Spirulina major PCC 6313: one gene and its partner. The protein of the gene in region 1 interacts with the protein of each later gene in a pairwise test. Links are inferred from orthologs where the notes say so. Each region holds a gene or a part of one and is shown on either strand. Other genes may lie near its edges.

The links.
Region 2: the proteins of lpdA (region 1) and pcrA interact in binary tests that used the Escherichia coli proteins (3 or more experiments, as listed by UniProt). The link is inferred for Spirulina major PCC 6313 from one-to-one orthologs.

Annotation. Positions count from the first base shown.
Region 1 is NZ_KV878783.1:4,071,023-4,086,294, forward strand. What follows is about bases 3,429-6,246. They hold lpdA (dihydrolipoyl dehydrogenase), read right to left. Parts: upstream 5,641-6,246; coding sequence 4,216-5,640; downstream 3,429-4,215. Other genes in these bases: trpC (indole-3-glycerol phosphate synthase TrpC), read right to left, coding at 3,429-3,987; SPI6313_RS18035 (Abi family protein), read right to left, coding at 5,830-6,246. Outside these bases: excinuclease ABC subunit UvrA, read left to right, coding at 1-1,355; SPI6313_RS18015 (pyridoxal-phosphate-dependent aminotransferase family protein), read right to left, coding at 1,535-2,686; SPI6313_RS18020 (DUF5340 domain-containing protein), read right to left, coding at 2,746-3,027; more of trpC, read right to left, coding at 3,100-3,428; more of SPI6313_RS18035, read right to left, coding at 6,247-6,711; sat (sulfate adenylyltransferase), read left to right, coding at 7,272-8,435; SPI6313_RS18050 (caspase family protein), read left to right, coding at 8,671-10,836; bifunctional pyr operon transcriptional regulator/uracil phosphoribosyltransferase PyrR, read left to right, coding at 10,921-11,460; SPI6313_RS18060 (hypothetical protein), read left to right, coding at 11,493-13,310; SPI6313_RS18065 (cytochrome c biogenesis ResB family protein), read left to right, coding at 13,449-15,251. UniProt on the Escherichia coli protein: Lipoamide dehydrogenase is a component of the glycine cleavage system as well as of the alpha-ketoacid dehydrogenase complexes.
Region 2 is NZ_KV878783.1:3,419,511-3,434,937, reverse strand. Bases 11,838-14,810 are described here. They hold pcrA (DNA helicase PcrA), read right to left. Parts: upstream 14,500-14,810; coding sequence 12,175-14,499; downstream 11,838-12,174. Other genes in these bases: pheA (prephenate dehydratase), read left to right, coding at 14,722-14,810; SPI6313_RS15080 (type ISP restriction/modification enzyme), read left to right, coding at 11,838-12,138. In the rest of the region: SPI6313_RS15110 (biotin transporter BioY), read left to right, coding at 1-650; SPI6313_RS15105 (hypothetical protein), read left to right, coding at 708-3,593; SPI6313_RS15100 (hypothetical protein), read right to left, coding at 3,715-3,984; SPI6313_RS23625 (hypothetical protein), read left to right, coding at 4,208-4,363; SPI6313_RS15095 (iron-containing alcohol dehydrogenase family protein), read right to left, coding at 4,537-5,670; SPI6313_RS15090 (Ycf51 family protein), read right to left, coding at 5,688-6,236; bchD (magnesium chelatase ATPase subunit D), read right to left, coding at 6,462-8,429; more of SPI6313_RS15080, read left to right, coding at 8,728-11,837; more of pheA, read left to right, coding at 14,811-15,427. UniProt on the Escherichia coli protein: A helicase with DNA-dependent ATPase activity. Unwinds DNA duplexes with 3'-5' polarity. Translocates on single-stranded DNA with 3'-5' polarity. Initiates unwinding more efficiently from a nicked substrate than double-stranded DNA.

The DNA of each region.
Region 1 (15,272 bases):
TCCGCCTCGCCACCCAAATCGGTTCCGGCCTCACTGGCGTGCTCTACGTCCTCGATGAACCCAGCATCGGCCTCCACCAACGGGATAACGATCGCCTCCTCAGCACCCTCCGCAAACTCCGCGACCTGGGCAACACATTGATCGTCGTCGAACATGACGAAGACACGATCCGCGCTGCGGATCACATTGTGGATATTGGCCCCAAGGCCGGGGTGCATGGCGGTGCGATCGTCTGTGCCGGGAGTTTTGACGATCTCCTCCAGACCGAAGCCTCCTTAACCGGGGCCTATCTCTCCGGACGGCGCACCATCGACACCCCCCCCGAACGCCGCAAAGGGAACGGTCGCACCCTCAAACTCAAAGACTGCCACCATAACAACTTGCGGCATCTCGATGTAGACATTCCCTTGGGTCAATTAGTCGCGGTGACCGGGGTATCGGGTTCGGGAAAATCTACCCTCGTCAATGAACTCCTCTACCCCGCCCTGCAACACCATTTCACTAAAAAGACCCCTTTCCCCACCCATCTGGGGAAAATTGACGGTCTCAACGCTGTGGATAAGGTGATCGTCATCGATCAATCCCCCATTGGCCGCACCCCCCGCTCCAACCCCGCCACCTATACCGGTATTTTCGACTCGATTCGCGCCCTCTTCGCCGAAACCATCGAAGCCAAAGCGCGGGGCTACAAACAGGGGCGATTCTCGTTCAATGTCAAGGGGGGACGCTGTGAAGCCTGTAGCGGCCAAGGGGTGAACGTGATCGAGATGAATTTTCTGCCCGATGTGTATGTGCAGTGCGAAATTTGCAAGGGGACACGCTATAACCGGGAGACGTTGCAGGTGAAATATAAGGGGTTTTCGATCGCCGATGTGTTGGGCATGACGGTGGAGGAAGCCTTACACACCTTTGAGAAAATCCCCAAGGCGGCCACCCGCTTACAAACCCTGATGGATGTGGGGTTGGGCTATGTGCGCTTAGGTCAACCTGCGCCGACGCTGTCCGGTGGGGAAGCGCAGCGGGTCAAACTCGCGTCGGAACTCTCGCGCCGCGCCACGGGTAAGACGCTCTATCTCATTGATGAACCGACGACGGGGCTATCGTTTTACGATGTGCATCACTTGCTCAATGTGTTGCAGCGGTTGGTGGATAAGGGCAATTCGGTGTTGGTGATTGAACACAATTTAGATGTGATTCGCTGTGCGGATTGGTTGATTGATCTGGGGCCGGAGGGGGGCGATCGCGGCGGCCAGATTGTGGCGATCGGCACACCGGAAACCGTAGCGGCTCATCCTGATTCCTACACGGGGAACTATTTGCGATCGGTGCTGGAATCGTCTCGTACTCAATCCTAATGCGATCCAGCCCCTCGCCCCCTGGGAGCGAATCCTGTAGGGGTTTGGAAGCAGCCTGAGCACCTTGCTTGAAAAAGGGGGACTTCTTTCAATTTTCTCGCTTCTAAAGGGGGCTTTTTCGAGGTTCCCCCCTTAAAAAGGGGAGTTAGGGGGGATCGAGCCAGGGGATTCACGAGGGGTTAGCCTTGGGCGAAAACAGCCGCGGCCGCGCCTACGCCCGCCCCTGGGGTAATCTCACAACCGAGATTCTGCAAGGTGGCTTCGAGGGCAGCGATCGCTGTGATAATGTCGCGATCGCAGACAAATCCCAAATGACCAATTCGGAACAGCTTCCCTTTCAGGTGATCCTGTCCCCCTGCCAGGGCAATATCAAATTTTTGATTCATGGTTTTGCGAATCGCCTCCGCATCCACTTGGGTGGGCATCACTGCCGTCACCGCCGGACTCGCGCAGTCATCCGCGCCCAAGGTCGCCAAGCCTAAGGCCTGCACCGCCGCCCGCGTCGCTTTTTGGTGGCGAGCATGGCGGGCGAAAATCGCCTCTAGACCTTCTTCGCGCATCATCTGTAACGCTGCTTGCAGGGCAAAGACGAGGTTAACCGGGGGCGTGAAGGGGGTGGTGTCTTTGGCGGTGGCTTTGCGATATTTGCCCAAGTCCAGATAGTAGCGGGGCAAGGTGGCGGTTTCGTAGGCGGCCCAAGCTTTTGGCCCGACAGCAACGAACCCCAAACCGGGAGGAATCATATAGCCTTTTTGTGACCCGGATGCCACCACATCTAAGCCCCATGCATCAATCGGCACGGAAATCGCGCCGAGGCTCGTGACCGCATCCACCATGATCAACGCTGTGCCGTGTTCTTTGACGGCGGCGTTAATGGCCTCAAGGTCATTGAGAACCCCGGTGGAGGTTTCCGAATGGGTGAGGATGACGGCTTTGATATCCTTGGCGGTGTCGGCTTGGAGTTTGGCGCGGACATCGTCGGGGTTGAGAGGTTTGCCCCATTCGGCGGTAACTTTTTCGACATTGAGGCCGTAGGCGGTGCAGATTTCAGCCCAGCGATCGCCGAATTTGCCATTACAGCAGGTGATGACGCGATCGCCAGGGCTGAGGAAATTAATAATCCCGGCTTCCATCGCTCCCGTACCGCTGACGGTGAGGGCCATCACATCATGCTCGGTTTGGTGGAGCCATTTTAAATGGGCGGTGACTTCCGCTTGGATAGCATTGTATGCACCGCTGCGATGGCCGATGGGGTGCTTGGCCATGGCTTGCAGGACACGGGCGGGAACCGGAGTCGGCCCCGGAATCATCAGCATTTGTTTATCGTTCATAGCGTGAAAGTTAAAAGAAGTGGGGTGCAACCTAAAACCCGCTAAGCGGGTCTATGCTGCTATTGTTCGAGGCTCTGGAACACCTGGGGCAACACATCGTCATCATTGGCCATTGTGCCCACACTATTCAACGACCAGCGATGCTCATAGTCAATATTGGCCTGATTGCAGATGGTTTCAATCTGACGCTGCTGGGCCAACGCTTTGCGAATCGTGATGATCAATTGGTGAATTTGCTCCCGGAGTGCTGGATTTTGATCCACCGCATGAATACTCTGACGCTCCAAGAGTTGGAGCAGCAATTCGTAATGAACTAGTGAGGGTAAGGGGATTTGATCCATGGAGCAGGGGCGGGGCGAAAGGTATAATTATTGTCCCATAGGTGATGATGCGATCGCACTATCTTAACAATCTTAGCGATCTTGGAATAGGGTCTGAATCGCAGCACCGGGATCGGGTTGTTTGACGAGGGATTCCCCAATCAAAACGGCGTTTGCTCCGGCAGTGTGTACCGTGGCAAGGTCAGCCGGGGTATGAATTCCCGATTCACTGACGAGGAGGATATTGCGGGCCGCGATCGCATCCTGACGGGCGGTGATCAAGTCACGGGTCGTGGCGAGATCCACAGAAAAATCCGCCAGGTTGCGATTATTAATCCCCACTAGATTAACCCCATCAATGGCTAAGACGCGATCTAATTCCGCTAAATTATGCACTTCAAGCAACGGGGTCATCCCTAAACTGCGAATAATTTTAACGAAATAGGTCAAATCTTGATCACTTAAAATCGCCGCGATCAACAAAATCGCATCGGCCCCATGCTTACGGGCGAGGAAAATTTGATAGGGGTAGAGGATAAATTCTTTACAGAGGAGCGGGATATTGACCGCCGCCCGGACGAGGGACAGATTTTCAAAACTGCCCTGGAAAAATTCCGCATCGGTGAGCACCGATAAACAGGTTGCTCCCGCATTGGCGTAGGCTTGGGCGATCGCCACCGGGTCGAAGTCTTCGCGGATCACACCTTTGCTCGGTGAGGCTTTTTTTACCTCTGCAATCAGGGCGGGTTGACGGAGGCCATCCCGCAGGGCGGCGTAAAAGTCGAGGGCAGGGGCGACGGATTGGATCTGTTGACGGAGTTTGATCAGGGGGGTGCGATCGCGCCACCGCTCCACCTCTGCCTCTTTATGCCAAACAATTTTTTCTAAAATATGGCGCGGCTCACTATCGGGCCGTCGGGCTTGATAGCAAAGGGGATCAGTATTGACGGACGGACTCGGATTAATGCGGCGAATTTCCATAGGTTGATTGAATATGCAATGGGCAATGGGAGTGATCCCCCCCTGCCCCCCCTTTTTTTAAGGGGGGGTTCTTTGCGCCCCCTTAGGGAGTGATCCCCCCCTGCCCCCCCTTTTTTAAGGGGGGGGTTCTTTGCGCCCCCTTAAAAAAGGGGGCATTCTTTGCCTCCCTTAGAGGGGAATTTTTTGCCCCCTTTTGCAAGGGGGGATGGCGCAGCCGGGGGGGATTCCCTAAGCGACTTTGGCGCGTTTGAAGGCCTCGTCGAGAATTTCCGAGAGGGTGGGGTGAGTGTGGACATTGAAGGCCAACGCTTGGACGGGTTTGCCATCAGCGATCGCATTGGCCGCCTCTTGGATCAAGTCCGATGCATGGATGCCAATGATATGCACCCCCAACAATTCCCCGGTGTCGGGACGATAGATGATTTTGGCGATCCCGTCGGTTTCTCCTTCGGCCAGGGCCTTGGAGTTGCCTTTAAAGTAGGTTTTCGCCGTGGCGATTTTGAAGCCTTCCTCCTCTGCTTTGGCTTGGGCTTGGGGTTCGCTGAGGCCCACATAGCTAATTTCGGGGTGGGTGAAGGCGGCGGCGGGGATGCTGTTGTATTGGATGGTTTTGGTGCGATCGCACATATTCTCAATCGCCACCACCCCCTGGGCCGAAGCCGCATGGGCCAGCATCATCTTACCCGTGGCATCCCCGATCGCATAGAGGTTGGGCACAGGCTGACCGTCGAGGAGCACTTCCATTTTGTCGTTAACATCAATGAAGCCCCGGCGATCGGTGGCAACGCCCACGGTTTCCAGTCCCAAATTTTTCGTGGCGGGAATCCGACCCGTGGCCACCAAGCAGGCATCCACTTCGAGCACGTCGATGGTTTCTTTGGTTTTCGCGTCGGCGAGTTCGATCACCACGGGCGCACCGGGGGTGATTTTCTTGGCGAGCACGCCTTGATAGGTTTCAACGTCGCGGCCTTTGAGGAGGAGGCGATCGGCAATTTTGGCGATATCGGGATCAAACCCCGGCATCAGGGTATCCAAGGCCTCAATCATCGTAATCTCGCAGCCCAGCGCCGAATACACATCGGAAAATTCCAGGCCAATGTAGCCGCTGCCGATAATCGCGATCCATTGGGGCAGGCTTTCGAGGCGCACTGCGTCGTCACTGGTGTAGACGGTTTTGCCGTCGATCTCGATGCCGGGGGGAACGAAGGGGACGGAGCCAGTGGAAATAATAATGTTTTTGGCGGTGAAGAAGCTCTCACTGTTGCCGGATTTTACGCCGACTTTTTGCGGCCCATCGAGGCGGCCCCAGCCTTGGATCGTGGTGACTCCTAAGCGTTTGAGACTGTTGGTGAGGTCGCCACGAATTTTATCAACCAAGTTGGTGGCGTGGTTGGCGATCGCGCCTCGATCAAAACTAACGCTGCTGAGATGAACCCCCATGGCTTCGAGATGGTGGCGATCGCGCAGTTCGCGCACCCGTCCGGAGGCGGCTAATAAGGCCTTGGAGGGAATGCAACCCCGATTCACACAGGTTCCTCCCATGTCGGCGGCTTCGACGATCGCCGTTTTCAGCCCACATTGCACCGCGTGCAGGGCTGCCCCATGGCCGCCAACCCCTGCACCAATAATGATCACGTCATAATCGAAACTCATAGGATCTGTGTTACTTGCTGGTCTACTGGATGCCGGTCGTTGAGCAACGGCAGCCCAACAATTATAAAGGAGAAGCGATCGCACCCCTCAGCGCACCCCCGCGCACCCTGAGGGTCGTCGAAGGGCAAGCAGCCATACTCTTGTAGGGTGGGCACTGCCAGCCCTGCTTTCTCACAAGCCACATCACCATTATCTTTGCCAAATTGCACAACGTTCCCACCTCTCAGGAAACCCCATTGACGCTTTAGGCTGTGGACAAGATTCAATTAGAGTCAACAGGCGTTTTCCCCACCGATGCTTGGGATCGATTTGATCCATTAAATAAAGCATAATCACTAAGGCATTATAAGTTCGTCCTTGAGTAGTTAGAACACCGTTTAAGATATGAGACTTTTGTTTAACCTGTTTGGGTTGGATCAAAATTTCCCGATTCCAAAGTCTCGAATGATGAGCACAGGTATTTCTGATGACTGAAAGGTAGTGTACCCAAGAGACTAAAACTTGTGGACTAATTTGATAGTGCTTGGCAATTCTTCGCTTCACAATATCTTTTTTTAGTGATGAAAGCCAATATGATACTGTACGAAAGTACATTACCTCTACAACGACCCAAAGAGGAGGTAGATCCTCAGAATAATTGTTTTTGAAATGCTCGATAAAGTCTTCAGTAGATTCCTGGACTCGCTGCTTAAGATACTCAATATTTGATTGCCAATAGCGATCAAAAAGCCCTGATTGTAAATGAGCGTGAGCACCAGAATCCATAGAAAGCTCATAGGCGAAATGTCGCCTGATCGAAATTTCGATATGCTCTAGGGCATCTAAGAGGTGAAGTCTAAGTTTCCTATCAAAAGTGTAGAGGGCTAAAATATCAGAAAAACTCGTATTTTCTTTGAATATATGGGTATGATCTCGCTCAAAGGGCAGGAAATATGCTTTCAGTCGATAGTAATTAATCCGAGAAAGAGACTGTTCAGCGTCGTTATGATCAGGAATAATTAGCCCACGCTTTTGCAACAGCGAAATTTGTTCTGCAACAGTTTTAGGAGACTTTGTAAAACGCTGGGACATTATTTAAATCATAAAAATGACCCGCCACTTTGAGGATGTATTTGCATACAAGAGCCTGGGCGGGTTCTATTACAGTCTAGTGTAGCTGGTTGATCTTGGTCTGTCAATCTGCCAAAATCAGCACCAGCAATTCTCAAACCAAGGTGCTTTTTTTGTCGGTTAGACATTGGCGGAGGTCTCGGATGGCGGCGCTGGTGTTGCGTTCAGAGGCGATCGCAAAACAGCGCCTCACCCCCTCAGACACCGGCCAACCCGGAAACAATCGATATTTGAGCCGAGGCAGGGACGCATCACCCCGCTGTTGCTGGAGGGCTTGATAGTCTTGCCAGGTGGCGGGCGATCGCAGCACCGTCCCCGCTGAAAGATACAGTTTTTCGGGTGAAACCACCGTGAGCATCTTGGCCCTCCTGATCCTCGCATTCCCTCGATTGTAATCATCCCCCTTGCCCCAAGACATTCGCGCCTTTGCTCAAACCCAGCCCCGCCTCGCTTGAAAACTATACGGAACAGACCACCTCTTGCTAGGATCAATAGCCGGAACTCCAAACAATCCAGCACCTATGAGCACCCACGATCAGATTCCGGCCCACGGCGGGCATTTAATTAATCGGATTGCCACCGCAGCCGAAGGCAAAGAATTTCTCGAACAAGGCGAAACCATGCCCCGCGTTCAACTCGACGAGCGGGCCTTTTCCGATTTAGTCATGATTGCGATCGGTGGTTTTAGTCCCCTCACCGGCTTTATGGAGCAGAACGACTATGAAACCGTCGTCACCGATATGCGCCTCGCCAACGGTCTCCCCTGGGCAGTGCCTGTGACCCTGTCCGTGACAGAAGCGATCGCCGAACCCCTCAAAGAAGGAAACTGGGTGCGTTTGGATGATCCCAGCGGGCGATTTGTCGGCGTGCTCGAACTGACCCAAAAATACCGCTACAACAAAACCCACGAAGCGGTGAACGTCTATCGCACCGACGAAGACAAGCACCCCGGCGTGAAAGTGGTGTACGACCAAGGACCGATTAATCTAGCGGGGCCCATCTGGTTGTTGCAGCGCGATCCCCATCCGCTCTTTCCGCAGTATCAGATCGATCCGGCCGTGTCGCGGGCGAAGTTTCAAGAGGCAGGTTGGAAAACCGTCGTGGGTTTCCAAACCCGGAACCCGATCCACCGTGCCCACGAATATATCCAAAAATGCGCCCTCGAAACCGTGGATGGTCTCTTTTTGCATCCTCTGGTGGGGGCAACGAAAAGCGATGATATTCCGGCGGATGTGCGGATGCGGTGTTATGAAATCATGATGGATCGCTACTTCCCCCAAGACCGGGTGATTTTAGCGATTAACCCCTCAGCGATGCGCTATGCGGGCCCCCGTGAGGCGATTTTCCATGCCCTGATTCGGAAGAATTACGGCTGTACACACTTCATTGTCGGGCGCGATCATGCGGGGGTGGGGGACTATTACGGAACCTATGATGCTCAGCATATTTTTGATGAGTTTAAGCCGGATGAATTGGGGATTATCCCGATGAAGTTTGAGCACGCTTTCTATTGCACCCGCACGGGTCAGATGGCGACAACGAAAACGAGTCCGAGTGCGCCGGAAGAGCGGGTGCATCTGTCGGGGACGAAGGTGCGGGCGTTGTTGCGGGATGGGAAATTACCGCCGCCGGAATTTTCGCGGCCGGAAGTGGCGCAGGAGTTGATCCGGGCGATGCAGGGCTAGGGCTCGCCGTCAAAATCGGCTTCACGGTGAAAGACAAGGGGCTTTAAGCCCCTTGTTTGGTTGTCGGGATGGGTTACGGGGATTGGGGTTGGGTTGAGACGCGCTCTCGTATAATGTCAGCTTATCGGTATTGGGTTTTTAATCTGTTGAGGATGACCAATTGCTGATAGGCTGATAGCAAAGCATTCGCACATCAGCAGCATAGGTTGGTATGAGATTGGATCGACGTACCTTTTTGCAACAGGTCGGGCTCACACTACTGGCCACTGGAGCAGGCGCGATCGCTCCACCCCCCAGTTGGGCAGCGGCTGCGACAGAATACCAAAAAACCGTCACCGCAACAAATCGCCGCAAACTCGCACTCTTGGTGGGGATCGACAACTATCCCCACCATCCCTCTTTAGAAGGGTGTGGGATGGATGTGGAATTGCAGCGGGAAGTGTTGATCCATCGGTTGGGGTTCCAGCCGGCGGATATTGTCACGATTACGGATCAACAAGGGACACGGGAAAATATTGAAGCGGCGTTCCAAGAACATCTGATCAAACAGGCCCGGGAAGACGATACGGTGGTCTTTCACTTCAGCGGCTACGGGGCCCAAGTCCACCGCGACCCGGAACAAACGATCCTCACTAATCGCCTCGTGTCCGTAGACCGCGAAACCGCCGAAGCGACGGAGGTGGTGGGCAATGGCATTCTCGAAGAAACCCTGCTGCTGCTGGTGCAGTCCCTGGCGACGCGGCGGGTGACGGTGGTGCTTGATACCGCCTATCAAAGTTTTGGGCAGTTGCTCCAGGGGAGTTGGCGATCGCGTGCTCATCCCGATGCCCCCGCCGAACACCCCAGCCAAGCAGAATTAGCAGTGGCGGCACAACTCCAGCAACGCCTTGGCAAAAAAACACGCCTTAGCCATTCCTCAGCATCCCGTTGGGAGCAATATTCAGGGGTGCTCTTGGGCAGTGAAGCCGCCCTCGAAGGCCGCTGGCGGGGCTTTAGTGCGGGCTTATTAACCTATAGCCTCACCCAATGGCTCTGGGAAATGACCCCTTCGCCCACGGTCTTGATGACCCTCAAACATTTAAGCGAAACCCTCGTTCCCATTGCCGATCAACAACCCTACCTGCGGGGCAAAGCCAAGACTCCGCAAGCGGTGCTCCCCTACGCCATTACCCCCAGTGCCCCGACGGGAGGGGAAGGCTATGTGGCGGCGGTAGACCCCAATTCCAACGAGGTGCAGTTGAAATTGGGGGGGATAGTGCCGTGGGTGTGGAATCAGACGGAGGGGCGATCGCGGGTTCGAGTCATTACCAATAGTGGCGAGGTGGGGGGCATTCTCCAGTTGCGCTCAGGCTCGAAACTGACCGCGAAGGCGATGCCCTTGGACAATGAGATCCGTCCTCAAGTGGGCGATCGCGTTCAGGAATGGGTGCGAGCTTTGCCTCGTAATTTGGGGTTAACCATTGCCCTGGATCACAGCCTGCAACGGATTGAACGGGTCGATGCCACCAGCGCCCTCGCCAATATTAAGAGTGTTGCTAATGTGGTGCTCGCCGGGGAGCAAGCGACGGACTACCTCCTCAGTCGGAGCGGTTCTGTAACCCCCGTGGCGATCGCCAGCACCCAAAAAAACCTGATCCAAGGCTATGAACTCTACTCAGCCGGCGGTGTGCCCATCGCCAACACCATCGGCGGGTCTGATGAAGCCGTTAAACTCGCGATCAATCGCTTAGTGCCCACCTTTGCCACCCTCCTCGCTGCCAAATGGTGGCGTTTGTTGGTGAATGCGGGGTCCTCGCAACTGCCTGTCCAGGCTTCCCTACGGTTAATCAAACCCCAGCCCAGTATTCTGGCCGTCCAGAGCACCCGCCGCGCTCGTCAGATCGCGCCCCCCGTGGCGGATCTCACTGCCCAAGCCTTCACCACTCTGCCCCTGGGGGGAATGGTGCAATACCAGATTGAAAACTTTGGTGATCAGCCCCTCTATACGATGGTGGTGGGTTTGGATAGTCGCAGTAAAGCGATCGCCCTCTATCCTCCCGCCACCAGCGATGCATCCCATTGGGTCGTTGAGGCTAACACCTCTCTGACGCTGCCCCACCCCTCGAACCCCTCGACCCTCACCGGCCTAATGGCAGGCACCTCCGGACTCACCCAACTCTATATCATCTGTAGTCGGGCCCCATTCCCCACCATGCGCACCTATCTCGCCCAATTGCCCCCCCCCAAGGGCGACGGCGATCGCTTCATCGAACTCGATAAACCTCTCCCCCTCACCCAAGCCCTCCTCAAAGACCTCCACGCCGCCAGCCAACCCCTCACCCCCACCGAAAACAGCGGCGATCATTACGCCTTGCATGTGGAAGCCTGGGCTGCGTTGCCCTTGGTGTATCAGGTGGTTTAAAGAGCAGAGCGTCCAAGTCTGCCGGAAAATTGGGCTATGGTAAGCGAGGAAGATCATTCCTGCTGTTTTGAATTGCGATCGCCTATGGCTGCCACCGTTGTTGAAATTCTCTCCGCCGACGAAATTCGCCGCACCCTCACCCGCCTCGCCTCCGAAGTGATCGAAAAGGTCGGCGACCTCTCTCGCGTCGTCCTCGTCGGCATCCACACGCGGGGCGTTCCCCTCGCCGAATCCCTCGCCGCCCAAATGATGGCCCTAGAACCCTGCGACATTCCCGTCGGTCAGCTTGACATCACCTTTTACCGCGATGACCTCAGGGCCATCGGCATGCGCACCCCCGCCAAAAGCGCCATGCCCTGCGATCTCACCGATCGCATCGTCGTTCTCGTCGATGACGTGATTTATAAAGGCCGTACCGTGCGGGCAGCCCTCAACGCCGTTGGGGAGTTTGGCCGTCCGGATCGCATCTATCTTGCGGTATTAGTCGATCGCGGCCATCGCCAATTGCCCATCCACCCGGACTTCACCGGGCGACATCTACCCACCTCCTCCGAAGAACAGGTGCGCGTCTATCTCCAAGGCTACGACGGCCACGATGCCGTTGAACTGATCCGAGCGGATTAGTCCACCGCAATCTAGCAATCTTTCTCTCCATCATGCCTATCTTTCGTCACTGGCGACATCCTCGCGTTCCTGATGCGATCGCCCTCTTTAACCTCACCCTCCTGTTTGCGATCAGTTGGCACATTCCTTACTACATCAGTGATGATGCCGCCATTCTGCTCAAATCCGCCCAACAACTGAGCCAAGGTGTCACCCCCTGGCTCCAAAGTCTCACCCTTCCGAGCGCCACCGATATCGCCCAAGATACCCAAACCTGGATTGTCTGGTATCCCCCCGGCATGACCCTGCTGTACTACCCCCTCATTGCCCTTGGTCTGCCCCTGGGGATTGCCGCCCGGATTACCTCCTATCTATTTTTGGTGAGTGGGAGTTTAGGCTGGCTTGCGATCGCCAAACACTTCAAAATTCCCCAACCCGTCCAAATCATCCTCGCCTGCACCCTTCCCCTCTACGCCCTCTCCGTTGGCGGAGCCGTGCGCCTCTGGAACAGCGAACTTCCCCCCTTTGGTCTCCTCCCCTGGCTCTACCTCTACGGTTTACACCTCATCGCCCGCTGGCAAGCCCAAGCCGCCTCACTCTGCTTCCGTAAAACCGCCTTCGATATTGCCTCGATCGGCCTCCTTGCCGGCAGCGTCTATTGGCTGAAATATTCTGCGGTCACCGCTGCGTTTGCCCTCTGTATTTATCTCGTCATTGAATTATTTTTCTATCTCAAAACGTCACTAAGCGGGCCACAAAAACTGATCTTACTCACGATCGGTGGATTCAGTTTTGCCATCCCACCCACTCTTCTTTCAGGGATCAACCAAGCCTTAACCCAAACCGTTAACATCATTGAACAATCAGAACTCTCAGCGTTTTCACCGGATCACCCACGCGGCTGGTACATGCTCCTTTTTCTTCTCGCTGTTCCGACCCTCTACCTCTTCCAAGGTATGTTTGTGTGGATGCATTTTGTCTTTTTTAGTGATAGCTGGTTGCCCTTCTTTTCCGATATTGTCTTTCATAATCGAATTATTCCCCTTGCCATTCTCGTCTTGCCCCTGAGTGCTGCAATGGCATGGCTACTATGGCATCATCGCCATCAGTTTAGCCCATCACTCTTAAGGTTTGCTGCCTGTGTGGCCTTTATTCCTCTCTTACCCCTTGCTTACCTCTCCCACCGCATTGGGTACAACTATTTGATGTTTAATCCACGCCATGGATCATATCATTTTATTATCATTGAAATAATTATCTTAACCATTCTTTTGCGATCAATACTCTTGCTCAAAAAACAACGTCAAAAGTTACGAAAACTATCCTGGTTTGTCCTGCTATTTATCATCATATTTCCTAATGCTTTTCATGTCAGCACTTTCGCCAAAGAAAACATTTTAGATCAAAATAATTCTAAATATTTCACCACATCAGAATACCTCTATGATCGAAACATCGCATCGCAAAATATTCCAGGGATTCTTACTGGAATTCAAGATCTAATTCAAAACCCACAACAGGATGTAATTACGCTGGGGCTTGATAATATTAGTGCTTTTTCATCATGGTTATTGGTGGATGGGCGTGTTTTACCGCTGGCCTATTCTGACGAATTGTTCGTAACAACCCATGGACGAGCAATGAGTGTTTATAGCGAAAGTCCGTTTCTGACCTCGGAGCCGTTGCGGGTGGTGTTGGTGGTGTCGCGATCGATTGAGCGCGATCGCCCTCGGTTCCAGACCCTCAAAAACCGCTTTCCCCAAGCGACTGATTGGCAGAAAGTTCCCGATCAACAGTTACCGGAATCCAACGTGGCGATCTACTTTACAGATTTGGTGGTGGACGGTGAGGCTCCGGCGGCGATCAAGTAGGTGGGATGGGTGGGTGAATCATGCATCGAACCATGATTAATTTGCATGATCGAGCCGGGTTTTGCTGCTTTCACTACAAAAAAAATGATCGAGTACCGACACCATGGGGGACATTATCTTGTTCCCTTCTTCGTGACTATGATGCTCCGTCGTTTGTTGAAAGGATTCGGCTCGATTCGCTTGGCAGTGCCGTTGATGGCGGCCATTGTGGTGATTTTGATCGGGGCGACGATGTACGAATCCCAGGTGGGGTCGAGTACGGTGCAAGAGGTGATTTATAAAAGTCCCTGGTTTGGGGCCTTGATGTTTTTGCTGGCTTTGAATTTGGGGGTTTCGGCGATGTCGCGCTATCCCTGGCGGGGGGCGCGGAAGGTGGGGTTTGCCTTGACTCATTGGGGGCTGATTGTGTTGATTGCGGGGGCGGCGGCGGTGATCCATGTGGGGGTGGAAGGGATGTTACTCGTGCGCACGGATGCAAACCCGACGAATCAAATTCGGGTGGAGGGGGAATTTTTAGAGGTGATCCAGCCCGATCAATCCCTGGCGCAGGCGGAGGTAGTGATTACCAATGGGCAGGTGAAAACGCGGCAGGCGGCGGGTTTGGAATTGCTGGATTATCGCGAAAATACGATTAAAACCGTGAGTTTTCAGACGGGTGGCGCTGTGGAGAATCCGGCGGTGCGGCTGGAGTTACGCAGCGATCGCATGGCCCAAACGGTGGATCGCTGGCTGGCGATCGCGCCGCTTCCCTATCGTTCGGTCACGATGGGCCCGGCGGAACTGGCGATCGCCCGCGCTGAGAGCGAGGCCGAACTTGATCAGCTTCTCCATCCCTCCACCGATGCTGATTCTCACCCTTGGGGAACCCTCACCCTCACCACATTGGATCAATCGAACGTGATCGATCTTCAGACGGCGGCCCAGTCGGATCAGCCGATTCGCGTCGGGGATATCACAGCGCAAGTGGTGGCAGTGTTTCCCAATTTTCAACTCAACGGTAAAGGCCAGCCGATCAGCGTCTCGGATGAGTTTCAAAATCCGGCGGTACAGTTGACGGTGCAAGCTCCGACGGGAAAAGAGCGGTGGTTTGTGTTTGCGAAACCGGATTTTCCGCCCGTGCGCACGCCGATCACGACGGGATTCACAGAGAATCTGAGGGTTGATTATGCGATCGCGCCACCCCAACCCCAAGACTATTTCCATGTGGTGATCGGGCCCGATACACAGTGCTATTACGTGGCGAAATCCTCCCAAGGGGTCAAATCCGGGACGTTTAAGCTCGGTCAAACCGTCACCCCCGGCTGGGCAGATTTCCAGATTCGCCTTGCCGATGTGCTCGACCATGCCCAACTACACCGCGAGATTGTCCCCGTTGAAGAGCCGGGCATCGAAGGATCGCCCGCCCTGCGTGTGCGCACGGCGGCAGGAACTGAGGCTTGGTTACCGTGGGGAGAACCGACGGTGATTAACGAACCCGACGGCGGGGAAACCCTGGCCGCCTTTACGCCCAAACTGTTGCAACTGCCCTTTGCGGTGCAGTTGGATGATTTCATCGTCGATCGCAATGAAGGCTCGGAGTCGGTGGCGATGTGGACAAGTCAGATTGAGATTATTGATCCGGCGGCGCAGTGGGTGGAAGCTCGGCGGGTGTGGATGAATCACCCCACCTGGTATCACGGTTGGAAACTGGCCCAAGCCTCGTGGAATCCGGGGGATCTGAAACAATCCACCCTGCAAGTGAAGCGGGAACCGGCGTGGGTGACGGCGTTAACCTGGATCGGGTCGGCGCTGGTGATTAGCGGGATTGCGGTGATGTTCTATGGCCCGGCAGTGGTGAAACAATGGCGGCATACTGAGTCGTCAACCGTTCCCCTCGCGTCAGAGTCTGAGGCGGAATTAAGCAGCGCGATCGCAACACCTGAACCCGTTTCCCCGTCCTAGATAGGCCCTCATCCCCGACCC
Region 2 (15,427 bases), 650 kb from region 1 along the record:
GTCGTCGCCCCCAGCCTGCCCAGAAAAAGCGATCGGGCTTGGGACGGCGATCGCGCCCCGTCTCCCCCCTCCAGCAATTGCTGTGGGGGTTGATTGGTCTGGGGTTAACCATCGGCGGCACATTCCTCGAAGCCTACATCATCACCCCAACCTCGCCGGAACTCACGGCCCTAAACACCTTCTCTTTGGGCATTTCCTGGCAGGTGGGGGCGGTGTTGCTCACGGGCTGCTTAGGCGGCCCCTGGGCGGCGGCGGGGTCTCAGTTGGCCTATATGCTCCTCGGTTTACTCAACATCCAAAACATCCAGATTTTTACCCTAGGGGGCGGTCTGGACTATTTACAAGAACCGGCCTTTGGTTACATTTTGGGCTTCATCCCTGGTGCGTGGCTCTGTGGTCTGTTGGCCTTTCGGTGGCCGCCCCGTTTAGAAACCTTAGCCCTCAGTAGTGGGGCGGGGTTGGTGGTGATTCATGTGGTGGGGATTGGCTATCAGGTGGGGCTACAGGTGGTGAATTTGAGTCGTCAGAGTGGGGTGACGCTGTTGCAGGGGGTGACTCAATATTCCTTGGGGATGTTGCCGGGGCAGGTGGCGATGGTTTGTGGGGTGAGTGTCTTGGCCATTGTCTTGCGCCGCATTATGTTTTACTAAGGGATTGATGGAAAATTCCCATTCACCCCTTGGGAACGTTTAGTCAGTATTCTTTTTTTGACGGATCGCGATCGCATGTGGGATGTCCAGCAGCCACGCCTTAACCAAAATCCACCCTCGCTCTCCCAATGGTTCCACCAAGCCATCCAAGATTCCACCCTGCGGCTGCGGATTCGGCTCCGGGGGAATAATCTGCACCTCCTGCTCGAAAACAAGGTTGCGCCGGACTCCCATCACCTCGTACCGCGCCTCACCGCTGCCCTGCAAACCGATGCCGATAGTTTTTACCGCTTTTTTCAAAAGACCGCAGACCCGGTTTACAAAATCATTCTCTATGGCCGCGCCACCGGCCAAGAGCGACCAGCTTGGATTGAATCGATTATCTTAGCCGACCTCCATGGCAGCGATCGCCCCACCTCGGCGGCACATCCGGGCGATGTGGCGCTGATTTCCAACGAAAGCCTCGCCCGCACCGGCGCACCGGAAGCGATCGCCCGCTACCTCAGTGAATCCCTCTCCCATTTGGGGGTCAGCGTCAAAGTCCTGATCCAAAAACTGCCCCACCTCGACGACAGCGAAACCCCCGACCCCCAAACCGCCCATCGTCGCCTCTGGGTGATCTGTAGCTGTGACTATAGCCCCGACCCGTCCCTGATCGCCGAACCTATCGCCCAACAACTGCGCGAACTCGAACTCGAAGGCTTCCGCGAAGCCGTGATCCGCTCCCAGGTCAGCGGTGAAGCCGTCCCCGACTGGGTGCTGCAAGTGGATCTCACCCATCCCAAAGAACTCCTGCACCATTGGTCTCAATGGGGCGACGAACAGGCAATTAACCGACTCCTCAATCAACAGGTGGCCGCCGATGGCCTGCAAGTCCGGGCCATCCTCCAAGACAGCACCCTCCATGTCTTCTGCATCCTCCACCCCTCGGAAAATCTCCCCACCGCCATCCCCCACGCCAACCCAGCGATCAAAGGCGTGAGCCACTGCCTCACAACCATCCGCCCCCAAGGCATTAAAGCCGCCGCCATTTACGGCATTCCCCAGCATAAACTCACCCTCCTCCAGCCCCACAGCCCCCTTGACCTCGAACATCTCCAGGCCGATCCCGCTTGGGTGAATTGGTTACCCCTCCCGGCTTCCCATGACCCCGATCTGGCGGTTTCCCCCCACACCCTCGCCCAGCAGCAGTCCCCCGTCGCGCTCACCTTCTTGTTACAACGCTTGCTCAACCCGAATATTGAGGGGTTTCTCGCCACAGGAGGGATTCGGGTGAAGCTTTGTTTTCGCGGTCATTTGCTCCATGTGATGACGGAAGCAGTGGTTTGTCCGCGCCAAACCTTGGTGGCGGGCCTTGTCGGGCCGTTTATTCGGGATCTGCACATTCACGGCATTACCGGGGTACGGATTTACGGTCGGCGGGCGGGACAGTCGTCGCCCCTCTGGAGTCAGGCGGTGAATTTTGAATCGATGGCGGCGGGAGAAGCGGCAGCGGATTCGGTTCCCTTGGCGCTAGAATCTCCGCCGGTGACGGCCACGACGCGCCACGGTGGCCGCTGGGAACGGTGGCGATCGCGCCTCCACCGGGCCGGCTGTCTCACGGGGATCTTTCTCCCCCACCCCGATGCCGTCTGGCAGCCCGCCCCCACCCGCTGGCACGGTCAACAGGGCCTCAAAGCCGCGCTGCTGTGGGCAATGGTGGGCCTCTTGCTCACCCATCAGGTGGATCGCTGGTGGGGGCGATCGGTGCAGGTCACGGCTGATACCTATTCCGATCGCGAAACGGTTTTATCGTTAGAGACAGATCTCGCCAGCGGAACCCATCACAGTGCGGTGAGCAGTGCGATCTTGGCCGCCGCCCGGGCCGAAAATCCGGATTTTAATAATCGGCTCCTCAATGAAAAACTCGCCCTCTATCAAGAACGGGTGCAGCAGTCCGGCCCCCCGGATATTCTGATTGTGGGCAGTTCACGGGCGATGCGGGGGATCGATCCCTCAGTGCTCAGTGAATTGTTGGCGGCCAACCCCCAAGCCCCCCAAGATTTGGATATTTTCAATTTTGGGATTAATGGAGCCACAGCGCGGGTGGTGTCGCTGTTATTGCAGCAAATTTTGACCCCGGAGCAGTTGCCGCAGGTGGTGCTGTGGGCGGATGGGGCGCGGGCGTTTAATAGTGGTCGTCCGGATCAGACCTTTGAAGCGATCGCCCAATCCGAAGGCTACGGGCAAATCGAGCGCGGCCAATTCCCTCCCAACGCGACCACAACAGAGAACGCCGCCCCGATTCGCCCCGCCGTCTCCCCCCGCGAACTCCAAAAACACCTGAGTCACCAATACCAAGACCTCAATCAATGGCTGCAAGATCAAGTCGGTTCCCTGTCGGCGCTGTATCCCCACCGGGCTGAAATGGGGGACTGGCTGCGGACGCATTTCGCCGAACCGGTGGCCGTGATGCAGCAGGAACTGGAAGAGAATGCCGATCCCGATGCGGTGTTTGCCACCCAGGAACCGATTACCGCTGATGGTTTCCTCGCCTTGGATCTCCGCTTCAACCCTAAAACCTACTACCGTGACCATCCCAGAGTCAGCGGTGCCTATGACAACGACTATCAAGATTTCGAGTTACGGGGTCAGCAGGATGAAGCGATGAGTCGCTTGCTCCGTTATTTAGACCGCCGCCATGTGGAGGTAATTTTTGTGAATTTGCCCCTGACCCAGGACTACCTCGACCCGATTCGGGGGGAATATGAGGCGCAATTTATTGACTACATGACTGCGATCGCCCGTCGCACTGACATCACCTTCCGGGACTTGGGCACTCAATGGGAGACCGAATACGATTATTTTTCTGATCCCAGCCACCTGAACCGCTACGGCGCTCAACAGGTCACACTCCACCTCGCCGAAGATGCCCAAATCCCCTGGGACTTAAAACTCGATTAGATCTGAGCTTCATACTGGTGATGGCAAAAAGCGAGAGGCCCCTAGGGGCCTCTCGCTTTTAAACCGTGTGATTAATTATGGTTTGGCGGTGAGGAGCGTCGGATGGAAGGGTTGAGTCGGATTACTCTTCGGTTTCGCCCTCTTCCGTAGCTTCGGCTTCTTCTTCCATGGGCTCTTCGTCAGTCATGGCTTCACCTTCTTCCATTTCTTCGCCTTCTTCCATGGCTTCACCTTCTTCCATGGGTTCTTCGTCGGTCATGGTTTCATCTTCTGCCGGTGCAGTTTCTTCAACCTCCGCGTCGTCAGCGGGGGCTTCAGGGGCAGCACAGCTTACTAAACCAAGGCCAAGAGTTGCAACGGTGGCAAGACTCAACAGATATCTGACTTTCATCTTAATCTCCTTCAATTGTTAATGGATTGCTAGAGAACACAAACACCTCATCATACACAAAAATTAATAATTTGCGTTAGCAAACACTCGATTTTTGTGTTGAGAGCTACTATAGCAAATTCCATCTCATGGGTAGAGAAAATCACCCCCTGAACTAATAAGAATACCTAAACAATCAAAATTCTCGGAATCAGGGTCAGCCCTGAGGGATCACGCCCTAGCCTTGACCCTGGTTCTAGGGTTGCGATCGCTGATCTATCGAGCGTTTCAGCCTTTGGGGGAGGATGCGGTGATCTGGGGTGGGGGGCCTCCGTTGGGGCGGGTTTGCGATCGCACCGTCAGCCCCACATCAGCATTACATTCATGTCTAGTACTGTAGTGATGGATCGGGGGCAAAGGCTGAAGCCTCTCTCGCACGTAGGTATTCGTGCTCTGTGAAAGGGGGCGAATTGATCACACTTTACAATCAGCCCGCTTTTGGAAAAACCTGAGCCTCAACGTTCGGCGTGAGGACTCCCAGTTGGCGGTTAAGGGCGTTGAATGATGCTCAATTTATGACAGGGTGGTGGTGGCCACCATGGCCGCGAGGAGTTGATCCGACGTGACCGGAAAGGGGAGGTGATGGAGGTCAGAATCAGGATGACAGGCAATCTCGGCGGCATTCCGGAGTTGATCGAGGGGCACTTGTCCTAAGCCCAAGTCTTCGAGGGTTTGGGGCAGGCCGAGATCGCGGTAGAACTGAAGAAGCTGTTGGCGGGAACTGTGGGCCAGTTGGCTGCGCTGCACTTGTTCTTCTAAGCGGAGTTGCACGAGGATGCCGTAGGCGACTTTTTCGCCGTGGAGGACGGGATGGGCGGCGGGGATGTGGGTCAAGCCGTTGTGGACGGCGTGGGCGGCGACGGTGCGACATTGCGCCCCGCCGAGACCGCCAATCACCCCGGCGAGGAGGACGGTGGCATCGACGACTTCGCACCAGTCGGGGCTGCCGGGATTGGCGATCGCACTGCCTGCCTTTTGAAAGAGAATATCCCGTAAAATCCGCGCTTGCTGTACTGCGGCGATGATCAGGGTGTGGGTAGAGTCGCCACTACTGACGGAGGCTTCGTACCATTTGGCGATCGCGTCACCAATGCCGGCCACCAGGGTGCGGGTGGGGGCGGTGTGGATCACGTCGTAATCGAGGATCAAGGCGTTGGGGCAGTTGTGCAAGCCCACATCGTAGTGAAAGGCTCCCGCATCGGAATAGATATTAGAGAGGGCTGTCCAGGCGGCACAGGTGGCGGCGGAGGTGGGCAGGGTGACGATCGGCAGGTGACAGCGATGGGCGAGGAGTTTGGCTGCATCGAGGGCTTTGCCGCCGCCGACTCCGATGATCAGGTCGGCTTGATGGTTGGTTGTGGCCTGTTCCAAGTGGGCGAGGCTGGTTTCGGAACAGTCGGGGTGATAGGTGGCGGTGGTGACGGTGAGGTTATGGGTAGTGAGGGTGGGGAAAAGGTGGGATTCCACAGCGGCGAGGCTACGATCGCCCCCCACCACCAGCGGTCGCTGACCCAAGGCGGCGAAGACTGACCCGGATTGCGCGATCGCCCCCCAGCCCCGCAACACCTGGGCCGGTGCGATCGCCAACGGGGTCACCGTTCGGGTCGTGGGGGTTACAGGTGCAGCGTGCAAGGTCGGATCAGTCATGGGAGAAATCACCTCAATTAAGTATCAGTGGGTTCAGGGGCCGGGGGCAGTTGGGCGAAATTTTCGGAATAGAGTTGGATGGCGATCGCTTCACTTTGGCCACGGCCAAGTGCATCAGGGTCTTGAGATAATTTAACCGCTTCGCCGAGGTAAAGGGGGAGAGAGATCCCCGGTTCTGGGTGGAGCACTGTCCGCGCCCGCACCATTACCGCCTGAGCATTATTCCCCAACCGGCCAAAGGGTGCAATGTCGAGGGCAGCCTGTTGGAGGGTTGCTTCTACTTGTTCTGGGGTCACCGTCGGGTCAACCACAATCACCACATGGGCCGCAGCATCGTCATAGACTAAGTTATAGCGCACGGCTCCCGGAATGTCCGTGTGACTAAACAGCCCCAAACTCAGGCCAAACGCCCCAATGGTCAGCACCGCCGTGAAAGCCGTCGCCCCCACAAGACGAAACCGAATCCCCCATTTCAACAGAAATGCCAGGAGCATCAGCAGGAAAAAAGCCCCGGTAGCGTAGGCCAGCCATTGAGTATAAAGCGCGAAATCGTTGGGTATTTGCATCGTTAATCAGGGTTAGAACTGGAAAGAGTTTAAGGGAGTCTGGAACGAGTATGAGTGAGCCAGAGGCTCACACTGCCATTGCTGAAATTCTCTGTAGTGCGAGCTTCTAGCCCACTGCCCTGACGGAGAGAGGGATCAATCGCAGACTGGGTCAAGATTAGAACATTGTGGATCAGCAGTAGTTTGGACGGAGGAGACACAGCCGGAGAGATTCGGGTAGGCGCATTACCGCATCGATGAAATCGCATCTTGGGCCATGGATGCGATCGCTTGATCCGTCGCACGGGGAATCCGGTAATATTTCCCCCCCGCCTGCTTGGCCAATTCTTGACCGAACCCAGTGGCGACAAACCGCTTTTCCGTGTCAATCATCAGCAACTTAAAGCCAGTGGCGCGGATTTTGCCCGCAATATTGAGCAATTCCGCCTTAATATCCGGCTTTTCCTCCGGCAGTTCCTCACCGAGGGACTTTGCCAAAGGAATATTACCGCGCCCGTCGGTAATCGCCACGATCACCACCTGGCCAATATCCCCGGACATCTTCGCATTCGTGCCCACCTGCACCGCCTGGGTTAACCCGTGGGACAGGGGCGAACCGCCGCCACAGGGCAGTTTTTCCATCCGTAACCGCGCCATCGTGATCGATCGCGTCGGCGGTAACAACACCTCCGCCTGTTCGCCCCGGAAGGGAATCAACGCCACCTGATCGCGGTTTTCGTAGGCTTCAGTGAGGAGCCGCATCACCGCCCCCTTCGCCGCCTGCATCCGGTTCAACGCCATCGAACCCGACGCATCCACCACAAAGACAATCAACGCCCCCGCCTTCCGCGCCAAACGTTTCGATCGCAAATCCCCCTGCTCCACAATCACGGTGCGCCCCGGATTGCGAAGACGGCGAGACTTTTGATACGGTGCAGCGGCGCGGAGAGTGGCATCCACGGCAATGCGGCGCACCTTCCCCCTCGGCAACATGGGTTTGACATAGCGGCCGCGATCGTCGGAAAAAATCATACTCCGCGAGCCACTGCTGCCCTGTTTATTGGCCATTTGGGCAAAATAAAGCACCGACGGATCGAGGATCACCCCTTCAATATCAAAAACAAATTCCTCCGGGATTTCCGGGGTGTTGTCCTGTTGCTCGTCGTCTTCATCTTGGTCGTCGTCGTCTTCGTCTTGATCTTCAGGTTCATCGGCTTGATCCTCCGGCGGCGGCGGTGGGGGCGGCGGCGGTTGCATCTCGTCGTCCGGGGGCCGGTTGGCGGCGGTGGAGCGGGGGACGATGACCAATTCCACCGCTTTACGCAGGTCATCGGCGGCCACTGCATCGCGACCTTCGAGGGCGGCGGCGGCTTTGGCAACGCGCACGGCGAACAGTTCCGCCCGATGACCCATCACTTCCCCTCGAATCGCTTCTTCCACCAGATAGTTAATCTGATCGTGGCTGATCGTCACCTCTTTGAGGTATTCACGAGCGAGGAGAATATCGGTTTTCATGCCGTCGCTGTCGCTGTGGTATTGCTCGGCAAATTTGGCGGGATTGTCGGCGTAGTCGGTGACCTGGCCGACGGCGGTAACGCGCTGATCCAGGGAGAGCACCCCATCGGCGGAAAGGGTGATGGCGATGCGATCGCACAGATGCTCCCGCAGGGGGCCTTCTTCGGGGTTGAAGGTGGCGATCAACATCGGGCGGCAGGGGTGCTCGATGCTGATGCCTTCGCGTTCGATCCGGTTGCAGCCATCGGTGAGGACGCTGAGGAGTTGGTTGGCGATCTGGTCGTCGAGGAGGTTGATTTCGTCGATATACAACACGCCGCGATGGGCTTGGGCCAGGAGGCCGGGCTGGAAGATGGGTTGACCCTGTTGGACGGATTGCTCCACATCGACGGAACCCAGGAGGCGATCTTCAGTGACACCGAGGGGAATTTGCACGAAGGGGGAGGGGATGATTTCGGTGTCGTCGCCGGGTTCGGGGGCGGCGTTGCAATAGGAGCCTTGGGCAATTTCGATGGGGGGCAGGAGGCTGTGAATCCCCCTCGCCATCACGGATTTGGCTGTGCCGCGTCGGCCCGCGATCGCTACCCCACCCAAGCCCGGATCAACAGCGGTGAGTAACAGCGCCAGTTTGATCGCTTCTTGGCCAACAACGGCGGTGAGGGGAAAGTTGGTATTCAGTCGAGGGGCAGTGGTGGGCATAGGAAACAGCGATCGCAAACAGGGTCAAGCTCTTATCATAAAACATCCCCCGGCCCCCACCGATCGCCACGGGGATAGGGAATGATGAGGACTGAATCAGTGAGGCAACGGAGAGGGTCAGGTCGGGAAAGGCTAGGGGAGCGATCGCTCCTTCTCGCCGCGTCCTAGTGATAGCGCTCGATTGTCCATTGATAGGGGTTGATGGTCATGGAGATCGCAGCTTAAGGCATTGCCGATAATGATAATTCAAATTTTCGTGTAGGTTTGATTGAGAACACCCCACCGAGAGGATGCGCTGATGTCGTTGGTTGAGCAATATATCCGGGATTTGGTAGCCAACCGGGCCACGGGGGCAACGGTGGCGGAAACCACCCACTACCCCGCGTTACAGAAATTACTCGATGGCTTGGGGGCAGAACTCAAGCCCAAGGTGCGCTGTATTACGGGCCTGAGCAATCAAGGGGCGGGGATGCCCGATGGGGGGCTGTTTACGGCGGCACAGTTTCGGCAGCAGGAGGGCGATCGCCCCCAAGACCCGACGAACCCGGAACGTGGCGTGATTGAGGCCAAGGGCATCGGCGCGAATGTGCGAAAAACGGCGCGATCGAGCCAAGTTCATAACTATTGGCTGAAATACCGTCAGGTGTTGGTGACGAATTTTCGCGAATTTTTGCTGGTGGGGTGTGATGGGGATGGGGAAAAGGTCGAGTTAGAGTTTTTCAGTTTGGCGAAAACCGAGGCGGAATTTTGGCAATTGGCCGAAAATCCGAGGGCATTGGCGACCCAGTGGGGGCAATCGTTAACGGAATATTTGCAACGGGCGATGTTGTCCACGGCGGCGATCGCCTCACCGGAAGATGTGGCGTGGTTTCTCGCCTCCTATGCGCGGGATGCCAGGGTACGGATCGAGCAACAGCCGGATTTGCCTGCGCTTCAGATGATCCGCGAGAGTTTTGAAACGGCGTTAGGGATTCATTTTGAAGCGGAACGGGGCGATCGCTTTTTTCGATCTACCTTGGTGCAAACGCTGTTTTATGGCATTTTTTCGGCGTGGGTGTTGTGGCATCGCGAGGGGTCAAAAGGTGAGTTTGCTTGGGAGCGATCGTGGCGGTTTTTGCGTGTGCCGATTTTGCAAATGTTGTTCCATCGTTTGAGTGATCCAGAAACGTTGGAATTACTCGGTTTAATTCCGATTTTAGATGGGGCAACGGCGGCGCTTAATCGGGTGAATCGATCGGAATTTTTCAGCACGTTTGATGATAGTCAGGCGGTGCAATATTTCTATGAACCGTTTTTGCAAGCGTTTGATCCAGATTTGCGTAAAGAGTTAGGGGTATGGTACACGCCGCCGGAGGTGGTGCGCTATATGGTGGCGCGGGTGGATCGGGTCTTACGGGAGGAATTGAATTGTGCGGATGGGTTGGCGAGTGAGGAGGTGTATATTCTCGATCCCTGTTGTGGAACGGGGGCGTATTTGGTGGCGGTGATTGAACACATTGCGGCGACGCTACGGGCAAAGTCTGAGGATTCTGGGTTGGGATCATTAGAAACATCTGAAAGTTTAAAGGAGATTGTTTTAAAGCGGGTATTTGGCTTTGAAATCCTCACGGCTCCGTTTGTGGTGGCGCATTTACAGGTGAGTTTGTTGTTACACAAGTTTGGGGAGTCGCTATTACTGTACGGCAAGGATCAGGAGCGGGTGGGGATTTTCTTGACGAATGCGTTGACGGGTTGGCGGCAGGGTGAGCCGTTGCCGATTCCGAATTTTCCGGCGTTGGAACGGGAGCGGGATGCGGCGGAAAGTGTGAAAAAAAGCAAGCCGATTTTGGTGGTGCTTGGCAATCCGCCGTACAACAGTTTTGCGGGGATTGCGGTGGATGAGGAGCGGGAGTTATCGGATGCGTATCGGGAAACGAAGCACGCGCCGCGTCCCCAGGGTCAGGGTTTGAATGATCTGTATGTGCGCTTTTTCCGGATGGCGGAGCGGCGAATTGTGGAGCAAACGGAGCGGGGCATTGTTTGTTTTATTTCTAATTATTCGTGGTTGGATGGGTTGTCGTTTACGGGAATGCGGGAACGGTATTTAGAGGTTTTTGATCGGGTTTGGATTGATAATTTACACGGCGATCGCATCATTTCAGAATATTCACCGGATGGCCGCACGAGTGAAACTGTTTTCGCAATTCCAGGATTTTCAGCGGGTATCAGAGTGGGAACAGCGATCGCATTACTGATGAAGGGTAAAAAATCTCAAGCGAGCCAAATTTTTTATCGAGATTTTGATCAGGCGCGTGCGGTAGAACGGTGTAAGGCAATGGCTGAAAGTTTGACAGAATCCAAACCCAATTATCAAGAAATCACCTCATCTCTTACCCTCGGTCTACCCCTCAAACCCAAAACTGTCACCGCCGCCTATTTCGATTGGCCGTTGTTAACTGACCTCTTACCGATCTCATTTCCTGGCGTTAAAACAAGCCGCGATAGTTTTCTGGTTGACATCGACAAAAAACAACTTGAGCTTAAAATACAAGAGTATTTTGATCGCACGAAGAGTGACGGTGAAATCGAACGTAAATATCCTATTGCTATGAAAGAGACGCGAACCTTTAATCCCAAAGATGTTCGTAAGTTTCTCTTGAGTCAAGGAATAGAGGAAGGATTTTTTGTCGAGTATCTCTATCGACCTTTTGATAAGCGTTGGCTGTACTGGGAACCAAACACAGACTTATTAGATCGTAAGCGCACAGAATATCTTGAAGTCCAACGATCAAATCAAAATTTATGGTTGGCCGCAGCACAAAAACACAGAAGAGACTTTGATCCGCCTTGCATTTCTGGCCTTCTCACTTCCGGACATGTTATTGAACGTGGAGCCAACTTATTTCCTTTGAAAACGCCTCCTGATGTGTGGGGGGGATTATTTCAAAATGGCTCAGAACATGTATTAGGCGATGGTGAATTCACCATGAATTATTCGCCTAATGCGATTGCTTACCTGCGTAACTTATCGCTAGACATCACATCAGAAGCATTGTTTTTTCATTGCGTAGCTATTCTCTATTCTCTGCAATATCGCACCGAAAACGGCGATGCACTTAAACAAGACTGGCCTCGAATTCCACTACCAAACCACAAAAAACACCTCCAACAATCCGCCCAACTCGGCCAACAACTCGCCGCCCTTCTCGACCCCGAAACCCCCGTCCCCGGAGTCACCCAAACCCCCAGCGACCCCCTCAAAATCATCGCCGTTCCCCTCACCACCCACGGCGAAAAACTCAAACCCGAAGACTTCGCCCTTACTGCCAACTGGGGCTACGGCGGCAACGGCAAACCCACCATGCCCGGAAAAGGCAAAGCCATCCAACGCCCCTACACCCCCACCGAACGCGACACCCTCGGCTCAGAGCGCATCGCCCGCCTCGGCGAACACACCTACGATATTTACCTGAACGATCGCGCCTACTGGTGCAACATCCCCGATCGCGTTTGGCACTACACCCTGGGCGGCTATCAAGTCATCAAAAAATGGCTCAGTTATCGCGCCGAAAAAATTATCGATCGTCCCCTTAAACAAGACGAATTTGTCCACGTCATCCACACCGCCCGCCGCCTCGCCGCCATCCTCATCCTCGAACCCGACCTTGACGCTAACTATCACACCATCAAAACCCACCTCCACCCCTGGAAATCCGAACAAGGGGCTTAACAAGGGGGCTTAAGCCCCTTGCCTAGCAGTGATGAACTAAGAAACCCGCGTTAGGGGGGCGTGTTGGGGGTCCATCACCTTTTTGCCGATGCCGGGGAATTTCACCCCTAGGTGAACCTTGTGCTTTGTGCCAAACACATGGGTGACTTCCCCTTCACCAAATTGGTCATGGACGATGCGATCGCCCACCAGCCAATTGTCAGGATTATTATCAATCTTCGGGGGGGAATCATCAACGGCCTTGGGTTTGCGGCGGCGGTGAAAGCGATCAGGTTGGCTGACAAACTCTTCCGGCAATTCGCTGAGGAACTGCGACGGCACACAGCTTTCAGAACTGCCCCAGAGACGACGCATTTGGGCATGGGTCATGAATAGCTGTTCCTGGGCGCGGGTGATGCCCACATAGCAGAGGCGGCGTTCTTCTTCGAGGGAGGCGGGGTCATGGAGCGATCGCGCATTGGGCAGCAACCCCTGCTCCATCCCCACCATAAACACCACCGGAAATTCCAACCCCTTCGCCGCATGGAGGGTCATCAGGGTCACCGCTTCGGTTTCATCTTGGAGATTGTCCAGATCCGATGCGAGGGAGGCATTTTCAAGAAAATCTTGAAGCCGCTCGGTTTCGTTTTCCTCCTGGAACTCGGCGACAGCGTTGAGTAATTCGTTGAGGTTTTCGATCCGGTTGTTAGCCTCATCCGTGTCCTGCTGTTGGAGGTCTTCCACATAGCCCGAATCCTTGAGCAGCCCTTGGGCTAACTGTAACGCCGGGATGTCGTGGGCTAATTGTCCTTGATAGCGTTTGATCAATTCCACAAACTCCAGCACCCGTTTCGCCGCTCGGCCCGCTAGGGTTTGGGCAGAGGTTTCATCACTGAGGATTTCCCAGAGGGGTACGCCCAACTCTTGGGAGGCGTTTTGCAGGTTTTCCAGGGTGGATTTCCCGATTCCCCGGCGCGGTGTGTTGATAATTCGTAGCAGGCTGACGGTGTCGGCGGGGTTGGCGATCGCCCGCAGATAGGCCAGCATATCTTTAATTTCTTTGCGATCGTAGAACTTCAACCCCCCCACAATCGTGTAGGGAATTTTCCCCCGCAGGGCATCTTCTAAGGCGCGGGACTGGGCATTGGTGCGGTAGAGAATCGCAAAACTGCCCCAGGTCAATTCCGGATGATCCGAGCGCAAACCGTGCATTTGGTCGAGGACAAAGCGGGCTTCGGTCTGTTCATTGTCGGTTTTGGCAATGTAGATCGGCTCCCCCTCGCCCCGTGTCGCCCGCAAAATTTTATCAATGCGTTGGCTATTGTGATCAATCAACTCGTTAGCCGCGTAGAGAATCGTGGCGCGGGAGCGGTAGTTATGTTCGAGCTTCACCATGGTTTGGGTGGACTCATCGGGCAAACCATCGCCAAAATCCTGTTGGAACCCCAGCAAGATCCGAAAATCCGCCATCCGGAACGAATAGATCGATTGATCCGCGTCGCCCACCACAAACACGGAGCGATCGCGCCAATCCCACGCCTTCGGGTTAGTCTCCCCATTGGTGGTCAAGAGCCGAACAAAATCGTATTGAATCTGGTTTGTATCTTGATATTCATCCACCAGAATGTGATGAAATTGCTTGTGCCAATAGCCCAAGACACTTTCGTTTTGCTCAAACAAGCGCACCGGAATCAGCAACAGATCATCAAAATCTAGACCATTATTCGCCGCCAGTTGATCCTGATAGAGTTCGTACACCTCCGCGATGGTGCGCCCGCGATAGTCGGGGTTTTCCTTGGCGTATTCGGCAGGCGAGAGGCCGAGATTTTTCGCATTGCTGATCGCGTAGCGAATTTTGCGGGGGTCGAATTTTTTGCTGTCTAGATTGAGTTGTTTCGTGGTGATCGACTTCACCACCCCATTCACATCGGCATCGTCAAAAATGGTGAAGTTTTTGCCCCAAGTGCGGCCCCGTTCGTCCTGATATTTATCCACATCCAGCCGCAAAATTCGCGCCGCCAAACTGTGAAACGTGCCAATCCACAGGGGTTTGATGACTTCTTTGTAGACTTGCGATCGCAGCTTCGTTTGGATCGCCGGTTCCAGGGCATCCAGGGGCTTGTTGTGGTGCTTGTGGGCTAATTTATCCGCAAAGAGGCGATCGATCCGCTCCTTCATTTCCCGTGCCGCCTTGTTGGTGAAGGTGACCGCGAGGATATTTTCCGGATGAACATGATGCTCATGGATTAGGTTAAAAATCCGGTAGGTCAGGGCCCTCGTCTTGCCCGACCCAGCCCCAGCCACCACCAGGAGCGGCCCGCAAAAATGTTCAACGGCGCATCGTTGGGCAGGATTCAGATGGGACAGAAAGTCGGTACTCATGGGCAAGGATACAAGTAACAAAAATACAGTGACCCAAACAGAGTCATGCTCTTCATTGTATCGACTCGGTGAATGATTCCGGAAAATCAGGCTTTCAGACCCCGCCCCTCCGATCATGGCGTTGATCGGCCAATGGAACTTGACAGACTCCTCCGTTTAGAAAACGGGGGCTTTACGTCTGCACTCGTAATACACTGAAAACACCACCGTTGAACTCGACGCATGACCCCTTCCATCGCTCACCTTGGCCCCCCCGGAACCAACGCAGAAACGGCCGCCATCGTCTATCGCAATCGCCTCCAACAAAACACCGGCAATGAAGCCATCCTCTGCCCCTACCCCACCATTGCCCAAACCCTCAAAGCCGTGGCTGCCCAACAGGTGGATCTCGCCGTGGTGCCCGTGGAAAACTCAATTCAGGGGAGCGTGGCTGTCACCCTCGATACCCTCTGGGAGTTGGAACACCTGCAAATCCAACAGGCTCTCATTCTCCCGATTCATCATGTGTTGGTGTCCTGTGCTGCGGATTTCCAGGCGATTCAAACGGTCTATTCTCACCCTCAGGCCTTGGCGCAATGTCAGCGGTGGCTAGAATGTCACCTTCCCCAGGCGCAACAGTTGGCCAGCAATTCCACCACCGAGGCCCTCGCCGGTCTCCGCGCTGACCCGACGGTGGGCGCGATCGCCTCGGCCCGTGCTGCCCATCTCTACGACCTGCCCATCCTCGCCGATCGCATCAACGACTATCCCGACAACTGCACCCGGTTTTGGGTTGTGGGGCGCGAACCGGGAGAACCGGGGGACTATACTTCCCTGGCCTTCAGTGCGGCGGCGAATCTTCCCGGTGCATTGGCCAAACCGCTGCAAGTCTTCGCCGATCGCCACATCAACCTCAGCCGGATCGAATCGCGCCCCACAAAGCGATCGC